Regions from separate parts of the Rhizobium sp. CB2179 genome, predicted to be linked through region 1. Evidence: predicted binding sites of a transcription regulator. Region 1 holds the regulator's gene; each other region holds the start of a gene.

What was found. Region 1 encodes PhoB, which activates phosphate uptake and scavenging genes when phosphate is short. Its sites were predicted from a motif close to TGTCATNNANCTGTCAT; they were not measured.
Region 2: a site for PhoB is predicted at 1,395-1,411, ahead of AC244Q_RS06185 (alpha-D-ribose 1-methylphosphonate 5-triphosphate diphosphatase). Genes of this name have one in related genera too.
Region 3: a site for PhoB is predicted at 2,040-2,056, ahead of phnF (phosphonate metabolism transcriptional regulator PhnF). Genes of this name have one in related genera too.
Region 4: a site for PhoB is predicted at 2,234-2,250, ahead of olsB (l-ornithine N(alpha)-acyltransferase). Genes of this name have one in related genera too.

The regions. Positions count from the first base shown of each region.
Region 1 covers NZ_CM172781.1:183,330-188,575, reverse strand. Annotated here, with positions in the region: gene argF (ornithine carbamoyltransferase) at 1-104, opposite strand, end outside; gene AC244Q_RS00950 (aspartate aminotransferase family protein) at 147-1,346, opposite strand; gene AC244Q_RS00945 (GcrA family cell cycle regulator) at 1,767-2,300, shown strand; gene phoB (phosphate regulon transcriptional regulator PhoB) at 2,547-3,230, opposite strand; gene phoU (phosphate signaling complex protein PhoU) at 3,364-4,077, opposite strand; gene pstB (phosphate ABC transporter ATP-binding protein PstB) at 4,122-4,937, opposite strand; gene pstA (phosphate ABC transporter permease PstA) at 4,954-5,246, opposite strand, start outside.
Region 2 covers NZ_CM172781.1:1,223,266-1,228,511, reverse strand. Annotated here, with positions in the region: gene purN (phosphoribosylglycinamide formyltransferase) at 1-171, shown strand, start outside; gene AC244Q_RS06185 (alpha-D-ribose 1-methylphosphonate 5-triphosphate diphosphatase) at 168-1,337, opposite strand; gene AC244Q_RS06180 (NUDIX domain-containing protein) at 1,482-2,075, opposite strand; gene AC244Q_RS06175 (molybdopterin-containing oxidoreductase family protein) at 2,072-4,276, opposite strand; gene AC244Q_RS06170 (23S rRNA (adenine(2030)-N(6))-methyltransferase RlmJ) at 4,293-5,162, shown strand.
Region 3 covers NZ_CM172781.1:4,714,043-4,719,288, forward strand. Annotated here, with positions in the region: gene AC244Q_RS23035 (carbon-phosphorus lyase complex subunit) at 1-880, opposite strand, end outside; gene phnH (phosphonate C-P lyase system protein PhnH) at 885-1,493, opposite strand; gene phnG (phosphonate C-P lyase system protein PhnG) at 1,493-1,969, opposite strand; gene phnF (phosphonate metabolism transcriptional regulator PhnF) at 2,088-2,825, shown strand; gene AC244Q_RS23055 (2,3-bisphosphoglycerate-dependent phosphoglycerate mutase) at 2,865-3,500, opposite strand; gene dapB (4-hydroxy-tetrahydrodipicolinate reductase) at 3,522-4,346, opposite strand; gene AC244Q_RS23065 (ABC transporter ATP-binding protein) at 4,362-5,246, opposite strand, start outside.
Region 4 covers NZ_CM172781.1:48,891-54,136, forward strand. Annotated here, with positions in the region: gene AC244Q_RS00245 (helix-turn-helix transcriptional regulator) at 1-975, shown strand, start outside; gene olsB (l-ornithine N(alpha)-acyltransferase) at 1,311-2,186, opposite strand; gene AC244Q_RS00255 (PAS domain-containing hybrid sensor histidine kinase/response regulator) at 2,295-4,577, opposite strand; gene lspA (signal peptidase II) at 4,633-5,136, opposite strand; gene AC244Q_RS00265 (TrmH family RNA methyltransferase) at 5,133-5,246, opposite strand, start outside.

The sequences.
Region 1 (5,246 bases):
TGGCCTGCCTTGAAGGCCTGCTTGCGGGAAAGCGCATCGTTCATGATGGTTCTGAGATCGGCTGATGTGACTGCCGAAAGATCGAGGAAATGTTTAGGGCTCATATCGTCTTCTTACCTGTGCTGCGCCCGAAGGCGGCAATCTCTTCAAGCCGTCTTCTTGACCTTGGAGGCGCGAATGCTCTCGGCGGCGCGTTCGACGCGGGCAAGGCCCTCGCGGGCTTCCTCGGCGGTGACCACGAGCGGCGGAAGAAGGCGGATGACATTATCGCCGGCGGGTACGCCGAGAAGATGGGCGGCGCGGATCGCCTGCAGCAGTTCGGCTGAGGGAACGGCAGCCTTGATGCCGAGCAAAAGCCCTTCGCCGCGCACGTCCTCGATCACATCGGGATAACGATCCTTCAGCGAGGCGAGGCCCTGGCGGAAGACAAGTGCTACGTCGCGCACCTGCTGGAGGAAGCCATCGGCAAGGATGATGTCGAGCACGGCGCTGCCGACGGCCATGGCAAGCGGATTGCCGCCATAGGTCGAGCCATGCGTACCGGCCTTCATGCCGGAGGCGGCCTCTGATGTGGCAAGGCAGGCGCCGAGCGGGAAACCGCCGCCGATGCCCTTGGCGACCGCCATGATGTCGGGGGTGATGCCCGACCATTCATGGGCGAAGAGCTTGCCGGTGCGGCCGACGCCGGTCTGGACCTCGTCGAGGATCAACAGCAGGCCGTTCTCGTCGCAGAGCTGGCGAAGCGCCTTCATGAACTCAGGTGTGGCAGGACGCACACCGCCCTCGCCCTGCACCGGCTCGATGAGGATGGCGGCCGTCGCCTCGGTGATCGCGGCGCGGACCGCTTCGATATCGCCGAAAGCCACCTGATCGAAACCCGGCGCCTTGGGGCCGAAGCCTTCGAGATATTTCTCCTGGCCGCCGGCGGCGATGGTCGCCAGCGTCCGTCCGTGGAAGGCGCCTTCGAAGGTGATGATATGGAAGCGCTCGGGATGGCCCTTGGAAAACTGATAGCGGCGCGCCGTCTTGATCGCGCATTCGAGCGCCTCGGCACCCGAATTGGTGAAGAACACCTTGTCGGCGAAGGTGGCGTCCGTCAGGCGTTTTGCCAGACGCTCCTGGCCGGGGATCTCATAGATGTTCGACAGGTGCCAGACCTTGTCGGCCTGCTCCTTCAGTGCGCCGACCACATGCGGATTGCTGTGGCCGACTGAGGTGACGGCAACGCCGGCGCCGAAATCGAGATATCGCTCGCCAGTTTCGGTGATCAGCCATACGCCCTCGCCTCGCTCGAACCGCAGCGGGGCACGAGAATAGGTGTCATAAAGCGGCGCGGCTTCAGCCATGGCGCGATCTCCATCAAAGTTGCCGGGCAATGACTCCGGCTAAGGAAACCAGGCCCGAAAAATCAAAAATGCCGCCTTGCGGCGGCGAGTGGCACTATTTCCTTTTCGCGCTGCAATGTCAACAAAACGGCGCCCTTAGCGTATGCAGCACAGGTGTACAGCGGCATTTTCAGTCTTCAACAGGCATTATTGCAGAAATGCCACGCAGGGACAGCAAGTTGGGGAAAACTACGAATTCGATTCATCCGGATTCATGCGACTCTTGTCACGGAGTCAGGCTCACACTAGGTTAAAGATCAATTACTAGACTGCATGCGGCGGAACTAGTCACCAAAATTGATCAAGCGTTTCTTGTTTCGGAGCTCCCGGGACAACGGTGAGGGATTCTGCCATCACCAACGCAAAAGGTGGAGACAGGGCATGAACTGGACAGACGAGCGGGTCGAGAAACTCAAGAAGCTTTGGGCCGAAGGACTGAGCGCCAGCCAGATCGCGGCACAACTTGGCGGTGTCAGCCGAAACGCGGTCATCGGCAAAGTGCACCGGCTGTGCCTTCCCGGCCGTGCCAAGGCCGGCGGCACCAACACCGCGGCGCGAACGCCGAAGCGCAACACATCGGCGCCGCGCGCGCCGAACTTCGCCTCTCGCATCACCACCCGCACCGTTACCCGCCAGCAGGGCGCGACGATGCTGAAGGAAGAGATCGAGATCGAAACGATCGAGGAAATGGAATACGTGCCGAGAGGCAATGTGGTGGTGCCGATTTCGCGCCGCCTCGGCCTGACGGAACTGACCGAGCGCACCTGCAAATGGCCGGTCGGCGATCCGCTGAAGGACGACTTCCATTTCTGCGGCTGCGAGTCCCCCGACAATTCGCCCTATTGCAGCTATCACCAGAAGCTTGCCTACCAGCCGGTCAACGAACGCCGCCGGGCAGCGGCGCGCGCCAGCTGAGGGGGCTGACCATCGTTAGAATGCAGAAAACGGGCCGAGCGGCCCGTTTTTTTATGCGCGGATGGAAGCTCAGGTTTCCCTCCGTCATGCTCGGCCTTGTGCCGAGCATCTGATCACCTCAACTACTTGAGAGAAAAACCTTTATTTTCAAATGCTTAATTTGGCGTGCGCAGATCCTCGGCACAAGGCCGAGGATGACGTCGCGGGTTTTGCCAGGGCTTTGCCAGCAGGCTCAGATGAAAGCCCTCAGGCTTCCATCGAATAACCGGCGCCGCGGACGGTGCGGATGACGTCCTGCATGTTGGAGAAATTCAGCGCCTTGCGCAGGCGGCCGACATGGACGTCGACGGTGCGCTCGTCGACATAGATATCGTGGCCCCAGACGCCGTCCAGAAGCTGCGAGCGGGAGAAGACCCGGCCCGGCGACGACATCAGGAATTCCAGCAGGCGGAATTCGGTGGGGCCGAGGCGGACTTCGCGGGTCTTGCGATGGACGCGATGGGTCTCACGGTCGAGCTCGATGTCACCGCATTTCAGCACCGTCGACAGCACCTCGGGACGGGCGCGACGCAGCATCGCCTTGACGCGGGCAACGAGCTCGGGGGTCGAAAAGGGCTTGACGACATAGTCGTCGGCGCCCGTCGACAATCCGCGGACACGCTCGCTCTCTTCGCCGCGCGCCGTCAGCATGATGATCGGCAGGCGCTCGGTCTCCGGCCGCATGCGCAGGCGCCGGCAGAGCTCGATGCCGGAGACGCCGGGCAGCATCCAATCGAGGATGAGAAGATCGGGCGTGCGCTCCTGAAGCCGCATTTCGGCTTCGTCGCCACGAAGGATGGTATCGACCTCGAAGCCTTCCGCTTCGAGATTGTAGCGAAGAAGCACGCTGAGGGCTTCCTCGTCTTCAACAACTGCAACTCTCGGGATCATGCGTGTGGGTCTCCTCGCGCATGATCCTTAAACCGGGGGTGATTTAAGCAATGCATCCTGCGCAAAATCAGAATTGGCTGCGACCTCTTGCGCGCCCGGATGGGCGCGCACGCAAGCGGCGGGGTGTAGGCGGTTATTCGGTGACCGCGCCGACGGTGTTGGCGCTGTCATCCTTTGGACGGTCGCCTTCCGGCTGCGCGCCTGTCGTCATGTAAAAGATCGTCTCGGCGATGTTGGTGGCGTGGTCGCCAATGCGCTCGATGTTCTTGGCGCAGAAGAGAAGATGCGTGCAGCTGGTGATGTTGCGCGGATCTTCCATCATGTAGGTCAGGAGTTCGCGGAACAGCGAGGTGTACATCGCGTCGATCTCGTTGTCGCGTTCGCGGATCGCATTCGCCTTGTCGGCGGAACGATTGGTGTAGACGTCGAGCACTTCCTTGAGCTGGACGAGCGCCAGCTCGGACAGATGCTCGAGGCCGCGGGCGAGCTTGCGGGGAACGCCGGTGCTTTGGACGGCGATGACGCGCTTGGCGGTGTTCTTGCCGAGGTCGCCGACCCGTTCGAGATCGGCGGCGATGCGGATCGAACCCATGATTTCGCGAAGGTCCGCGGCCATCGGCTGGCGGCGGGCGATGGTGACGATCGCCTTGTCGCCGATTTCGCGTTCGGCGTGATCGAGGATCACATCGTCGGAGATGACCTTCTGCGCCAGCGCGGTATCGCCGTTGACGAGCGCCCGCACGGCTTCGGCGACCATCTGCTCGGCCAGGCCGCCCATTTCGGAAATCCGCCTGGACAGGAACTTCAGATCATCATCATAGGCAGAATAAATATGTGTCGATGCCATGGGGCTTTATCCTCGAATAACGGAAAGGCTTGGTGACGCCAAAATCAGCCGAAGCGACCCATGATATAGTCCTGGGTGCGCGGATCGTCGGGATTGGTGAACATCTTGTCGGTGTCGTTCTCCTCGACGAGATTGCCGAGGTGGAACATGGCGGTGCGCTGCGAAACACGCGCGGCCTGCTGCATGGAATGGGTGACGATGACGATCGTGTAGTTCTCGCGCAGCTCGTGGATCAGCTCCTCGACCTTGGCGGTGGCGATCGGGTCGAGCGCCGAGCAGGGCTCGTCCATCAGGATGACTTCCGGGCTGACGGCGACGGCACGGGCAATGCAGAGGCGCTGCTGCTGACCGCCCGACAGGCCGGTGCCGGATTCGTGCACGCGGTCCTTGACCTCGTTCCAGAGACCGGCGCGCTGCAGGCTGGTCTCGACGATCTGGTCGAGATCGGCCTTCGACTTGGCAAGGCCATGGATGCGCGGGCCATAGGAGACGTTTTCATAGATCGTCTTCGGGAACGGGTTCGGCTTCTGGAAGACCATGCCGACGCGGGCACGAAGTTCGACGACGTCGATATCGGGATCATAGATATCGTCGGTATCCAGCGTGATCTTGCCGGTGACGCGGCAGCCGTCGATCGTGTCGTTCATGCGGTTGAGGCTGCGCAGGAAGGTCGACTTGCCGCAGCCGGACGGGCCGATCAGGGCGGTTACGGTGTTTTCGCGGATGTTCAGGTTCACATCGAATAGCGCGCGCTTTTCGCCGTAGTAAACCGAGACATCCTTTCCGATCATCTTATACGGGACGTTGCTCATCTTGTGATCCAGCGCCTTTTCAACTGCAGCTTCCGTCAACATGTTCATGATCTTGTAACTCCGTTTACCAGCGGCGCTCGAAGCGACGACGCAAGAGGATGGCGCCCATGTTCATGACGATCAGGAACAGGAGCAGGACGATGATGGCACCCGAAGTACGCTCAACGAAGGCACGTTCGGCCTCGTTGGCCCACATATAGACCTGTACGGGCAGAGCCGTCGAGGGATCGAGCGGTGTCGTCGGCGCGTTGGCGACGAAGGCGACCATGCCGATCAGGAGCAGCGGCGCGGTTTCGCCAAGCGCGTGCGCCAGGCCGATGATCGTACCGGTGAGGATGCCGGGCATGGCGAGCGGCA
Region 2 (5,246 bases), 1.0 Mb from region 1:
GAAAGCCTTGCCGCGCGTGTGCTCACCATCGAACACCAGATTTACCCGCAAGCGCTGCGGCTCTTTGCCGAAGGCCGTGTGACGATGGAAGGCGGCAAGGCCGTCGGCGCGGAGGCTTCGACCGCCGCACCCAAGACCCAGCTTATTTCGCTGATCGGCGACCGCGCTTAAGCCGCCAGCGCCCTTAACGGATGCAGCGTGCCGTCGCTGTAGACGAAGCGGCCGGCGCGGAAGGTGGCGCGGATGCGATTGATATCACCCGGCTCGACCACGACCAGATCGGCGCGCTGGCCGATGGCGATCTCGCCGCGATCCGACAGGCCGGCGGAACGGGCCGCATTGCCGGTCGCCATGGCAACGGCTGCCGGCAGGCCGCCGTCCACCATGTCGGCAAGCTTGAAAATGCCAGGCACGAAGGCAGCTGGATGATAATCGGCGGCGATGACGCTCAGCAGGCCGGCCCTTGCGGCATCGAGCGCGCTGAGATTGCCCGACATCGACTGGCCGCGCAGCGCGTTCGGCGCGCCCATCAGCGTCCAGAGGCCGCGGCGGCGCGCCTCTTCGGCCGCAGGCGCGGTGACCGGAAACTCGCTGATTGTGACGCCAAGATCGTGCATCTCGGCGACTTTTTCGACGCTGTCATCGTCATGCGAGGCAAGCGACAGCTTGTGCTTCAGCGACAGCGCGACGATCTCCTTCAGCTTGGCCTCGATGTCAGCATTGTTGCGCATGGCAATGCGCTTGGCGACGATCTCCGCCGCCATTTCCTCGGAGATGGCGCGGCGCTCGGAGATGCTAAGGATGTAGCTTTGCAGGTTGTTGTACTGGCCCTGACCCGGCGTATGGTCGGTAAGCGAGACCATGTCGATCTGATCGGCATTCAGCAGGCGTTCGAGTGCAGGCGCTGCACCGACATTGGTGATCTCGTAACGGGCGTGGACGCGGTGGTCGATCAGCAGATCATCACGCAGGCGGTTGATGCCTTCGATCACCGCCGATGTCGTCTCCAGCGAGCGGACGTGGCCGTAGACGCTTTCGGTCGCAAAAGAGACGGCGGCAAACGCCGTGGTGACACCGGCGGCGGCAAGCTTCTTGTCGAGTTCGTGGATGCCGAAATCGATCGGCATCGTCGCGTTCGGCCGCGGGGCGATCTCGCGCTCGATCATGTCGCCGTGGAGATCGACGAATCCCGGCATCAGCAGCCGCCTGCCGCCATCGATGGCAGCACCGGCGACCGGCTCCGGCCGGATCTCGGCGATGACGCCACCCTCAACACGCACGGAACCTTCACTCACCACCTCGTTTGGGAGAACGAGGGTGAAATTGCTGAGCCACATGGGCTTTCTCCTGACCGCATCCGATGATTGACAAACCGCAGCGCATAGAACTGCTACGTGACAGTCGTATGAAATTTCGCGCCGTATCATCTTAAAGCGGAAACTTGCGCTTTGGAAATGACCCGATGCGCTCGCTCCGCAGATTCACGCTGTCAGCTTTGCCCTGTTCAACAGGGCCCATTGCAGAAGCACGATCGTCTTGACGTCGAAGATCTCGCCGGTTTCGATCATCGTCGCCGCCTCGTCGAGCGGAATCTCGAGGACTTCGATATCCTCGTGCTCCTCGTCCAGGCCGCCGCCTTCGGCCACGCGGTCGGCGATGTCGACGAGGGCTGCGAAGAAGTGGACCACTTCGGTGACGGCACCCGGTGAGGTGTAGGATTTGAACAGGAAGCGCGCCTCGCGCAGGCGATAGCCGGTCTCCTCCATCGCCTCGCGACGGATCGCCGTTTCGGGATGGTCATCGTCGAGAAGGCCGGCCGGCACCTCGATTATCCAGCTGGGATCGCCGTTGAGATGAACGGCGAGGCGGAATTGGCGGACGAGAACGACGAGGTCGCGCCTGGGATCATAAAGCAGAATGCAGGCGGCGGGCGTGCGGTGGTAGACTTCCCGCTTCAACCGATGGGTTGCGCCCTTGCGGTCGATATAGTCGAGCAGATAGCTGCTCAGCCGCGTCCACCCATTCGACAGGGTTTCCTCGCCGGCGATTTTCACCCGGGATTTCGGCTGCATCATGCTGCGTCCCTGCGAAGCCAGACCTTGTTGTCGTGCACGGCCGCACCGCCATAAGGCGCGACGGGGTCGGCGCCGGTCAAGACGTTGATGCCCTCGCCGTCGACATGCGCCTTGTTCGGCCAAAGGCCCTCGGCAATCAGCACGCCTGATTTCACTTCAGTGGTGATGCGGGCGTGGATGCGCAGATCGCCGCGGCTGTTACCGATGCGGACGAGATCGCCATGGGTGATGCCGTTGGCTTCGGCGTCGGCCGGATTGATCATCACTTCAGGGCGGCCTTCTTTCTGCCGGGAGGTCTTGGTTTCCGAAAAGCTCGAATTCAGGAAGTTGCGCGCCGGCGACGTGGCGAGGCGGAAGGGATGCTCGGGATCGGCGACTTCGATGACATCGACCTGATCGGGGAAGTCTGGAAGCGCTGCGTGCGGACCGAGCGCGCCGATTGCCGCCGGCGGTTTGTTCGGCGCCGGCTGATTGATCCAGTCCGGGCGAAAGTGGAACTTGCCGTCCGGATGGGCAAAGCCGTTCAGATAATGCGCTTCCTCGAAAGCGGGCTGGCGATCGAACCATTTGTGTTCGAGGAAATGATCGTAATCCGGCAGGCCGCTCGATTCGAGGATGCGGTCGACCATCTCGCGGGCGGTAAAGCCGAAGCCTGGGCGATCGGCGACGCCGAGGCGTTTGGCCAGTTCCTCGATGACGAAGAGATTGGTGCGCACGGTGGGCGGTGGCTCGACCAGCTTCGGCCCCAGCAGGATATGGTTCTGGCCGCCGGCCCGGTAGATGTCGTCATGTTCGACGAACATCGTTGCCGGAATGACGATATTGGCGATCTCGGCCGTTTCGGTCAGGAACTGCTCGTGGACGGCAACGAAGAGGTCCTCACGGGCAAAGCCACGTCTGACGAGGCGCTGCTCGGGGGCGATGTTGGCGGGATTGGTGTTCTGGATCAGCATAGCCGTCACCGGGCCGCGATGGCGCAGCGCCACGGCATCGCCGGTCAGCACGCGGCCGATCTGCGACTGGTCGAGCATGCGGATATCGGCATCCTTCATCGACCGGCCGGTCAGTTCGGCGCTGTTCATGCGGAAGATATCGCTGTTCGAATGGAAGGCGCCGCCGCCCTCATATTGCCAGGAGCCGAGAACGGTGGCGACCGAGGCGGCCGCATGCATGGCGACCGCGCCGTTGCGCTGGCGGGTGAAGCCGTAACCCAGGCGGAAGAAGGTCTTCTTCGTCGTGCCGACGAGGCTGGCAAAGGCTTCGATCTCCTCGACCGAAAGGCCGGTGATAGCAGCGGCCCATTGCGGCGTCTTGGTTTTCAGATGCGCTTCGAGACCGGCGGGATCATCGGCGTATCTCGCCATGTAATCGCGGTCGGCGTAACCGTCGCGGAAGGCGATGTGCATGACGGCGCAGGCGAGCGCGGCGTCGGTACCCGGCCTGACGATCAGCGCCATGTCGGCCTGCTTCATCGTCGGATTGTCGTAGATGTCGATGACGACGATCTTCGCGCCGCGCTCCTTGCGCGACTTGATGGCGTGGGTCATCACATTGACCTGCGTCGACACCGCGTTGGTGCCCCAGATGACGACGCAATCGGTGCGGCCCATCTCGCGTGGATCGGGACCGCGCAGCGTGCCGGTCGCCATGGTGAAGCCGGTCCAGGCCGGGTTGGTGCAGATCGAAGAGAAGAAACCGGAGTAACGCTTGGCATGACGGAGGCGATCGATGGAATCGCGCTGCACCCAGCCCATCGTACCGGCGTAGAAATAGGGCCAGACCGCCTCGCTGCCGTCCCTTGCCTCGGCTTTCACAAAGGCTTCGGCGATCTCATCCAGCGCATCGTCCCAAGAAATCTGCTGCCACTGCCCTGCCCCCTTGGCGCCGGCGCGGCGCAACGGATGCATCAGGCGGTCGGGATGGTAGAGCCGCTCGGCATAACGGGCGACCTTGGCGCAGATGACGCCTGACGTGTAGGAATGGTCATTGGCGCCGCGCACGCGGCCGATGCGGCCATCCTCCGATATCTCGACCTCCAGTGCGCAGGTGGAGGGACAGTCATGCGGACAGGCCGTGTGGCCCACCCTGTTGTCCGGCTTTTCTGATTTGGCGTGGATGGGGGTCGCAATGTTCATGGCATTTGTATATTCCAAGGCTTGCACGGCCAAAAGCCACAAAAATTCCCCATGACGCGAATTCATACGGACATCAGCAAAAATGAACTACCGCCACATTTATCACGCGGGCAACTTTGCCGATGTGCTGAAACATGTCGTGCTGACGCGGCTGATCCGCTACATGCAGAAGAAGGATGGCGGGTTCCGCGTGCTCGACACGCATGCCGGCATCGGGCTCTACGACCTCTCCTTGGAAGAAGCGCAGAAAACCGGCGAATGGCTCGATGGCATCGGCAAGCTGATGGAGGCAGACCTCGGCCCTCAGGTTTCCGAACTGCTGGAACCCTACCTCTCCGCAATCCGCGAACTCAATCCGCAGGGCGGCATCCGTTTCTATCCCGGATCGCCGAAACTTGCGCGCATGCTGTTCCGGCCGCAAGATCGGCTGTCGGCGATGGAACTGCACCCCGAGGACTATGTCAGGCTGCACCGGCTGTTCGAGGGCGATCACCATGCCCGCATCACCGAGCTTGACGGCTGGCTGGCGCTCGGCGCGCATCTGCCGCCGAAGGAGAAGCGCGGCATCGTCCTCGTCGATCCGCCCTTCGAGGAAGAGGACGAATATCAGCGGCTGGCCGAGGGACTGGAAAAAGCCTACCGCCGCTTTCCCGGCGGCACCTATTGCCTGTGGTATCCGCTGAAAAAGGGCGCGCCGATCAAGGAATTCCACGAGACGCTGCAGGCGCTCGACATCCCGAAAATGCTCTGCGCCGAACTCGCCGTTCGCAGCGACCGCGGCATTACGGGACTGACGGGCTCAGGCCTCGTCATCGTCAACCCGCCCTTCACGCTGAAGGATGAGTTGCACCAATTGCTGCCCGCATTGAAGGATCATCTGGCGCAAGACCGTTTCGCCTCTCACCGCGCCTTCTGGCTGCGTGGCGAGAACAAGGCGGTCAAGGACGATTGACCGGGCAACTACAGCGCCGCGCGTCTTTTCAGACGCGCAAAGGACGCTGTAGCACTTTGAATTTGCGCATAATCCTTTCCGAAA
Region 3 (5,246 bases), 380 kb from region 1:
GGTCGACCAGCGACATCGCCATCGCCTTGCGCTCGCTCTGGCCGAAGACCAGGCCGTAGCCGCGGGTGAATTGCGGCGGCGCCTTGGCCGAACCCTTGAACTGGTTGACCATCTGGCATTCGGTGATCTGGATCGTGCCGAGCGAGACGGCGAAACCGAGTTCCGGCACGTCGAATTCCACCTCGACGTCGCCGATGCGGATTTCACCGGTGAAGGGGTGGTTGCGGCCGTAGCCGCGCTGGGTGGAATAACCGAGCGCCAGCAGGAAGCCCTCGTCGCCGCGGGCAAGCGCCTGCAGGCGCAGATCGCGGGTCATCGGGAATTCCATCGGCTCGCGGGTCAAGTCGCCGATCTCGTGGTCTTCCGGCATGTCGCCGTCGGCCTCGATCAGGCCTTCCTCGCCGAGGATCTCGGAGACGCGCATGACGCGGCCGGTCTCGGCGGCGCGCTGAGCGGGCGTCTCGACCGCCTCGTCCGAAAGTAGCGAGGGATCGAGCAGGCGGTGGGTATAGTCGAAGGTAGGCCCAAGAAGCTGGCCGCCCGGCAGATCCTTGTAGGTCGCCGAGATGCGGCGTTCGATCGTCATATCAGCCGTGTCGAGCGGCTTCGAATAGCCGAAACGCGGCAGCGTCGTTCGGTAGGCGCGCAGCAGGAAGATCGCCTCGATCATGTCACCGCGCGATTGGCGGATGGCAAGGGCTGCGAGCGTGCGATCGAAAAGCGAGGCCTCGGCCATGACACGGTTGACGGCGAGCGCCAGCTGCGCCACGATCTGTTCGATGCCGATCGCCGGCAGCGAACGGTCGCCGCGGCGGCGGTCGGCGAGCAGGCGGTGGGCATTGGCGATGGCGGCCTCGCCACCCTTGACGGCAACATACATGAGCTCAGATCTCCGTTGCTGTGATCTTGGTGGTGCGCGGCAGGCAGAGGAAACGTCTGCCCGATGTCAGCACGATGTCGACGCCGCGCGGAAAGAGCGCACGGTTCTCAGTCCAGAGCCGCAGGAAAGTCTCCGGCAGGCCGATAGGCGTCATCTCCGCTACGCTCTGGATGCCCGGACCCATCAGCGCCAGCCTGCGGCCGCCCTCAAGTTCGGCGAGCTCGATGATGAGGGTCGTCGAGCGGTCGGGATATTCCTGCGTGCCGGATGCAAAGAGGCCGAAGGAGGAAAGTGCGGTGCCGGCCTCGGTGAAGGCAAAACGCGCCTCGGCCTTTTCGCTGGTCAACGGCGCGCCGGTGTGGAAGCCGAGCCACTCCGGCACGGCCGATTTCGCCAGTCCCTGGGAAAGCCAGACGGGTGTGTCGTGGTCGCAAAGCGTCAGCGCGATCGTGCCGGCGGCGATGCCGAGCGGTGCCGGCGGAGCGACATCGGGCTGAACAGTCTGGATCGTGCCGGGGCGGGCCATACCGTCCATCAGCATCTTGAAGACGCTTTGGGCATGGAAGACCGGCTCGGCAAAGCCGCCGGTCAAAGCTTCTGTCTTCAGGCCCATCAGTTGTCTCCCCGCACCATGGTGAAGAAATCGACGCGGGTTGCCGCCGTCTCGTCCGCCTTGCGGCGTTCGGCATCGGCGATCCGCTCAGTGATCGGCAAAAGCAGGGCCTGTTCGACGAAGTCCTTCGTCGCTTCCTCCTGCCAGAGCGCGTCGAAGATCGCCGCAAGCCTGGCCTTCTCGCGGTCGGTGCCGAGCGCCTGCGCATGGCCGACCGAACCGGAGTCGAGCCGGACCGTCGCCCGCGTCACCGTCACTTCGCCAAGATTGAAGGGAGCGCCGCCGCCGCCGATGCGTCCGCGCACCATCACCAGCCCGGTCTCCGGTCCGCGCACCTGATGAGCCACAGGCTTTTCCGGCAACGCATCGAAGACCGCCAAGAGTTCGCTGCGTTCCGCGCGCGCCAGCAGATCGGCGGCGCGTTTGCGCCCGGATGCCGTCTGTGACGCAGGGGCTTTGCTGTCCGCTGATATCATCGCCGCTTCCCTTAAAATGTCTATTGATATAGACAACCATACAAGATACATTTAGCTCTAAATCGATGTCGTGACAAGCGTGTGACATCGTGAGTGTAAATGGGTGGGCAGGGGCGGAATGGCGGGATTGAAGCAGGTGCAAAGGCAAACCGGCGTGGCGCTCTGGCGCCAGATCGCCGATCGGATTCGCGAGGCGATCAGCAGCGGCGCCTATGACGAAACGGGAATGGTGCCGCCGGAAACCATGCTGGCGCTGCAATTTGGCGTCAACCGGCATACCGTGCGCAGTGCGCTGGCGGCGCTGGCGCAGGAGGGTATCGTCCGCGCGGTACAAGGTCGCGGCACGCTGATCGAGCGCAAGGAGCGGCTGAATTTCCCGATCACGCGGCGCACGCGTTTCACCGCCGGCATCGGCGATCAGGCGCGTGAAATGCGCGGCCTTCTGCTCGATGAGGCAAAGGAGGAAGCGAGTGCCGAGATCGCCCGCTGGCTGGGCCTGAAGCAAGGAGATCAGGTGATCCGCCTGGAAACGCTGCGCCAGGCAGACAAGCGGCCGGTTTCAAGGGCGACGAGCTGGTTTCCCGCCGAACGCTTTGCCGGTATCGGTGCGGCTTACCGGACGGCGGAATCGATCACCAAGGCTTTCGCCGAACTCGGCCTGCCGGATTATGTCCGGGCGACGACCGAAGTGACGGCCGCCCATGCGAGTGCAGCCGATATGGCCGACCTCGAACTCACTCCCGGCGCGATCCTGCTGATCGCCAAGGCGATGAATACCGATCTTGAAGGTGTGCCGGTGCAATATTCGATCAGCCGCTTCGCGGCCGACCGGGTACAGTTCACCATCGAGAATTGAGCGCCTTTCCCCGCCGAAGCGGGGAAAGATCAGCTGAGATCAATGTGCGCCGGACATGTCGCCGAGCACTTCCTTGGAAGCGACGGTGGAATCCGCCTTCAGCGTGTAGACCATGGGCACGCCGGTGGCGAGATTGAGGGCGAGCACGCCTTCTTTGCTCAGCTTGTCGAGCACCATCACCAGCGAGCGCAGCGAATTGCCGTGTGCGGCAACCAGCACCTTTTCGCCTCTGAGGACGCGCGGCAGGATTTCGGTGAGGTAGTAGGGCCAGACGCGGGCGCCGGTGTCGCGCAGGCTTTCACCGCCGGGAGGCGGCACGTCATAGGAACGGCGCCAGATATGCACCTGTTCCTCGCCCCACTTGGCGCGTGCATCATCCTTGTTGAGGCCGGAGAGGTCGCCGTAGTCGCGCTCGTTCAGCGCCTGGTCTCGGATCGTCTGGAGATCGGGCTGGCCGACCTTGTCGAGGATGAGCTTCAGCGTGTGCTGCGCGCGCACCAGCACCGAGGTATAGGCGACGTCGAATTTAATCCCGTATTCGGCGAGCGCAGCCCCGCCTGCATTAGCTTCCTGGACGCCGAGCTCGGTCAGATCGGGATCCTTCCAGCCGGTGAAGAGATTCTTCAGGTTCCAGTCACTCTGGCCGTGGCGAACGAGGACGAGGGTACCGCTCATGAATATGCCTCCGTAGTATCGTTATGAGGAAGAAAGCCCGAGCACGTCGAGCATGGAATAGAGACCCGGCTTCTTGTCGCGTGCCCAAAGGGCCGCCTTGATGGCGCCACGCGCGAAGATAGAGCGGTCGGCCGCACTGTGCGATAGGGTGACGATTTCACCTTCGCCGGCAAAAAGCACGGAATGCTCGCCGATGACGGAGCCGCCGCGCAGCGTCGCAAAGCCGATCGTGCCCGCTTCACGGGCGCCGGTATGGCCGTCGCGCACCCGGACCGACTTCGCGGCCAGATCGATGCTGCGCCCCTTTGCCGCGGCCTCGCCGAACAGAAGGGCGGTGCCGGAAGGCGCATCCACCTTGTGCTTGTGGTGCATTTCCAGGATCTCGATATCCCAGTCATCAGGATCGAGCGCACGCGCTGCCTGCTCTGCGAGCACGCTGAGCAGATTGACCCCGAGGCTCATATTGCCCGACTTGACGATGCGGGCATGGCGGGCCGCTGCGGCGATCTTGGCATTGTCGTCGGGTAAACAGCCCGTCGTGCCAATGACATGGACGATGCGGGCCTGCGCGGCGAGGCCTGAGAATTCTACTGTTGCAGCGGGCGAGGTGAAGTCGAGCACGCCTTCGGCATCGAGAAAGGCATTGAGCGGATCGTCGCCGATGATGACGCCGGTCGGGCCGAGACCGGCGATCTCGCCGGCATCCTTGCCGACGAAGGGCGAGCCGGCACGCTCGACCGCGGCATGTAGCGTGACACGTTCGATGGAATGGATGAGCCGGATCAGCGTCTGCCCCATGCGTCCGGCTGCGCCAACTACCACCAGTTTCATCGCAGCATCGCTCATGTCAGTCTCGCCAGGTCAGTTTGAATCGGAGGCCGAAGGCCTCTGCAGATTGTTGAGGCGAGCGTAAAGACCGTCGCTGACCTTCGCAAGCGTCTCGTGATTGCCTTCCTCGACGACGCGGCCCTGCTGCATGACGACGATCTTGTCGGCGCGCACCACGGTCGAAAGCCGGTGGGCGATGACGACGACGGTGCGTCCGCTCATCGCTTCGTCGAGCGCCTTCTGCACGGCTGCTTCGGATTCGGTGTCGAGGGCCGAGGTCGCCTCGTCGAGAAGCAGGATCGGCGCATTGCGCACCAGGGCGCGTGCGATCGACAGCCGCTGGCGCTGGCCGCCGGAAAGCGTCACGCCGTTTTCGCCGACCGCCGTCTCGTAACCCTGCGGCTGTGCTGAGATGAAGTCATGCGCATAGGCAAGCCGCGCCGCTTCTTCCACCTCGGCATCGGTCGCTTCCGGCCGGCCATAGCGGATATTGTCGCGGATCGTGCCCTCGAACAGGTAGGGCTGCTGCGAGACATAGGCGAGCTGCTGGCGCAGCGACTTCTTGGTGATGTGGGCGATGTCCTGCCCGTCGATGAGGATCTCGCCCTCGCGCGGATCGTAGAAGCGCGGAATGAGGCTGATGACGGTGGATTTGCCGGCGCCGGAGGGACCGACAAGTGCGGTGGTCGCACCGCCCTCGGCGATGAAACTGACGCCGCTGAGCACGCTCTCATTGCCGTAGGCGAAGGACACATTGCGGAATTCGATCCTTGCCTGCGTCACCGTCAGCGGCCGGGCATCCGGCAGGTCGCGCTGGCGCGGTTCCATGTCGAGCAATTCATAGATCATCCGCGCATTGACGACGGCGCGCTCCATCTGCACCTGCAGGCGGGCAAGCCGGCGGGCCGGATCATAGGC
Region 4 (5,246 bases), 130 kb from region 1:
TCCGCCAATTTCACCCCCCGATTTCAGGGGGCAACTTTCGACGATATGGTCGGGGCTCTGACCAAGGGGTTTGGTTCGTTCGACGCATGGCGCGATGGTCGAGACAAACCGCTCGACTGGAAGGTCGGGTTTTGGGGTGATGAAAGCTTGTCGCTGGTCAGCAACCAGGATTCCGGCGGCTGGGGTGCAAGAACGGCCCATGGAACGCCGGAAACTCTGGCAATCATCGTTCCACGCGCTGGTGCTCTCGATGTAACGCTTGGTCGGTCTGTGATCGAAGGGACACCTGGGCGGCTGCTGTTGGCGAACAATCTTGAGCCGGAACGGATTTCCGTGCGGGCAGCGCCGCACCGGTCAGACACACTGAGTCTGAGCTGGACAATCATCGCTCAGACCGTTGCCTCCGTATTGGAGACCCCCCTGATCGGGGCAATGGACTTGGCACCGGTCATTGATCTTTCCACGGCGGCGGGCCGGTTGATCGGCAGTCTCGCCCAAACGATCATCATCGGCATGCGCAACAACGGGCCGCTCCTTGCCTCGCCAATCGCCATGTTGAACCTGACCCAGGCGTTTGCCGATCTGCTGGTGCGCTCGGTTCCTCATCGGCTCTCGCATCTTCTCGACAGGAAAATCCATCTGATCGCACCCCGGCATGTCCGTCGGGCAATTGAATTCATGCATGCAAACATCGCACAGCCGTTGACGATGCAGAGTGTCGCGGAGGCGGCAGGCATTTCCATTCGCGCTCTTGAAAGCGGTTTTCGTGCCTTCAAGGGAACCACACCGGCTGCCTACCTCAGGACGATCCGCTTGCAAGCGGTCCGGGAGGATCTGCGCGATCCTTCAAACCGGCAGCCGTTGCGGGACATCTGCTTGAAGTGGGGATTCTTTCACTTTGGCCGCTTTGCGGCAACCTATCGGGCGGCGTATGGAGAGAACCCGTCGGACACCAGAAGGCGATCCGATCACTAGAGCCTTTCCGGGTTAGATTGAAGCATTCTGTTGGCTGAAACGGAGTCGAATGCTCGACCGGCCGGCGCGCGTCGTAGCCAAGCTCTACGGCCAAGCCCGCCGATCGAGCAGGCGGCCCGTTTCAGCCAACCCGAAGGGCCGGGCATCTTTCCGCCAGGGCAGAGGCGATCGGCTTGGTCGTACCAAGAGGTATGCCCTTCGCCAATCGCCTCTGCCCTGACGAAAACCTGCTCCGGCAGAATGCTGCAATCTGACCAGGAAAGGCTCTAAGGGCACGCCATCGGAGAGGCTGGAATTGGCTTTTCACAGGCAGATGATCGTCTGCGCAGACTAAATTAGCTCGCGAAGCGGCCGGCATCGGCGCCGTAATAATTCAGGTAACGGTCCGAGATGCTGGAGATCGGCAGCACGATCAGCACGTCGGTCGTGTTGAAGGCATGATCGATGACCGCGCTGGAGCCGACCATCGCGCCGAGGCGGAGATAGCCCTTGATCAGCGGCGGCAGAGCCATCAGCGCCCGCTTCGGGTTGATGGCTTCGACCGGCATCAGGTCCATGTTGCGGGCCAGATGCGGCAGCGCCCCGATGGCCCATTCGTTCTTCGCCAGCACATTGTGGTAGAGGAAGGACAGTGCCAGCGCGTGGCTTTCGAGATAGACGCCGGGGAACGAGGCGCAGCCGAACATGGCGCTGACGCCGTGTTTCAGCGCATAGGCCCAGTTGCCCTGCCACAGGAGCTCGACGGTGCGCTTGGTGCGGTATTCCGGCAGCACGCAGGAGCGGCCGAGTTCCATGAAGCGCTTGTCCGGGTGTTTGGCGATGAGGCCCTCGATTTCGAATTCGGAAGCCGAGTAAAAACCGCCATTGGCGATGGCGACATCTTGACGCAACAGCCTGTAGGTGCCGACGATCTGGTCTTCCGGGTCGCCCTCGATCGAGCGGTCGAGAACCAGAAGATGGTCGCAGACAGCGTCATAGGCGTCGACGTCGCGCTGTCGGCGCATGGCATCCAGCGGCAGCTGCGCCTTCATTTCGTCGACGAAGACGCGGTAGCGCACGGCCTGGGCGGCATCGATCTCGCGTGCCGTGCGGGCAAGGCGGGTCTCCAGATTGCCGATGCGGCCGAGGATATCGCCGTCCTTCTGCACAGCCGTCGAGGGCGGTGCAGCCTCCGCGGTGGTGTCACGATTCAGGATGTCGATGGCGGACATGACGATTCTCCCGTTGCCGGCTTATCGACGCCATAAAACACTTCTCTACGACAGGAAAGTGACATTTTGAATTTCCAGGCGCAAGAAACATGCCGGTTCCCGAGGCGCTCACCGCGCCTCTGCCCGGCGGGCGGAAAGGGCGGCAACCGCCTGAACTTCGGTCAGCAGCCGCACCGGATCGACCGGCTTTACCATGACGCGGTTGGCGCCGTTGAGCAAGACCTGGCGGCGCGATTCGTCGCTCTTGTCGGCCGTCAGCACGATCACCGGCACCGAGGCGAGATCGAGCCGCCGCTCGTGGCCGCGCAGGCGTCCGAGCATGTCGATGCCGTTGCCGCCAGGCATCGAGAGGTCGCTGATGATGATATCGGGCCGGGCATTGGCCTCGCAGAGCGCCATGTCGAGCAGGGTCTCGAAATCCTCGACATGGCGCACCTTATGCCCGCCCTTTTCCAGGACGACGCGCACCAGCATGGCATTGATCGGATCGTCCTCGCCGAGCAGGATGCTGAGCCCGCTGGCGGCAACCAGCGTCTCCGCCACCGAAAGGCCGAAGCCCGGCTGGTTGTCGTTGAGCGCGTCGCGCTTCTCCATGCCGCGCATGCGCCCGCGCAGCACGTCGATCAGCGACTGTTCGCGCAGCGGCCGGATCAGCCAGGCATCGAAGAGGTCGAGCGGATGGGCGCTGCGCTCTTCCGGATTGACGAGCAGGACCTTGCGCAGCCCAAGGGCGGCGATTTCGGCGCGATCGGCAAGATGGGCGGAAAATTCCGCCGACATCCGATGGTCGATGATGATATCGGTCGGCCGCCGCCCGCTCTTTGCCAGCTCGAGCAGTGTTGCCCGCGCCGTCTCGCCGTCGCCGACAAGATGGCAGACGCCGCCGAGCGTGGTGATCGTTTCGGCGATGGCGGTGCGCGCCGCACCTGCCGGCGCCAGCAGCACGACGCTGTTGCCTGAAAGCAGCGTGTTTCGCCGGTCGGGGCGCTCGCTGTCGATATCGACAGGGAAGCGGATGGTGAATTCGCTGCCTCGGCCCTTTTCGCTGGCAACCGTCAGCGCGCCATTGAATTCGCGCATGATACGGGCGGAGATGGCAAGGCCGAGGCCGGTCCCGCTGCTCTTGTCGGCAACGCTCCCGCCCTGCTCGAACTCGCCGAAGACGCGCGCCTGCTCCTCCGCCGTCATGCCGGGACCGCTGTCAGTCACGGTGATCGACAGGTCGTCGCCGTCGAGCGACACGCGGATGAAGACGCCGCCGACCTGGGTGAACTTCACCGCATTGCCGATAACGTTGAACAGAACCTGACGCAGCCGCGCCGGGTCGAAGCTCATATTTTCGGGCACGTCGGACGACACGGTGGCGCCGATCTCGATACCCTTTTCATGCGCCCGGTGGGCGAGCATCTCGACGACGCTTTCCAGAAGCTTGCGCAGCGATTCCGAGCGCGGATGCAACGCGAAGCGGCCGACCTCGATGGTGGAGAAATCGAGCAGATCCTCGACGAGCTGCGTCAATGCATGGCCGGACTGGCGGATGTTCGCGAGATAGTTCTGTTGCTCCTGCGTCAACCGCGTCTCCGCGATCAGATGCGTCATGCCGAGGATGCCCGAAAGCGGCGTGCGCACCTCGTGGCTGACGGTGGCAAGCAGCCTCGATTTCGCGGCGCTGTTATATTCGGCCTTCTGGCGGGCTTCCTCGCGGCCCTGCGCGATCAGCCGCTCGTCGGTCACGTCGCGGGCAACGCTTTGCAGCAGCAGGCGGCCGTTCGCCGGGTCGCGGGTAACGACGTCACGCCAGAGGAAGATGCGCTGGCCTTCCGGCGTCGAGATCTCGACATCGTAGCAATGCGGTATCGGACCGGGGCGGAAGGCAAGGCCGATCTCCTCGCAGGTTTTTCCTTCCGGACGCAGCCGCCCGGTCAGGCGGCGAAACGTGTCATTGGCGGAGATGATGCGCCGGTCCATGGTGCGGCTGACCGTGATGTCGCCGAGCACGTCGTGCACGTCGGCAAACAGCTTTGCGCCGCCATTCTCATCCGGCATGGATTGACCGGGGCGCTGCCCGGCCTTGCGCGAGCGAACCATCAGCAGGGCATAACTGGCGATGACGGCCAGGCCAAGGACGACGAGACCGCCCGAAAGCAGCAGCGGATCGCCGGCATGGGCAAGCAGCATCAGGATCGTTGCGGCAAGAAGGCCGGCGCCGCCGAGCCAGTAGAACAGCAGGCGCCGTGTCGGTGCAGGTCCGTCCTGGCGGTCATCGGCGCCCCGGGGTGCCGGTGCGTTCGGTCGTGCGAAGACCGCCTCCATCCGCTTCTCATGCGGCTTGGCGGCGGGTCCACCGAAGGCGGCGGACAATCTTTCCTGCAACTGTCCCAGGTTCTGCATGCTATCTGGATAACATGAGGCCCGTTCCGAATGCCTTCAGGATTTCGATAAGATTTTAGCGGCTGGCCTTTTTCGGCAGCAGCAGCTCGTCGAGAATGACGCAGCCGGCCCCGATGGTGATGAAACTGTCGGCGAGATTGAAGACCGCGAAGGACCAACTCTCGGTGTAGAAAAGAATGTAATCGATCACATGCCCATAAGCGAAGCGGTCGACGAGATTGCCGATCGCGCCGGCGATGATCAGCGCATAACCGAGATGGGCGATCCAGCGATCCTTCGCCGTGCGGTACCACAGCCAGATGACGAAGGCGACGATGATGAGCCGCATGCCGACGATGAACCAGCCGTCCATGCCCGACAGCATCGAAAAGGCGACGCCGAGATTGTAGGTGCGGTAGAGCGCCAGCATCGGAACGACGGGTACGGCCTCCTGTAGCGGCAGGTAATGATCAACGGCGATCTTGACGGCCTGGTCGATGAGAACGGCGACGACGATGAAGAAGAGGATCGGCGCCGGGCGCGAAAACAGCGCCGGGCGTGCATGCGTCTGTTCGGTCATTTGCCCTCGGCAAGTGAGAGGAGATGGCGGCGTGCCTCGAAAAGCATGACGGCGGTGGCGACGGCGAGGTTCAGCGAATCGGCGCGGCCCTGCTGCGGAATGCGGGCAAG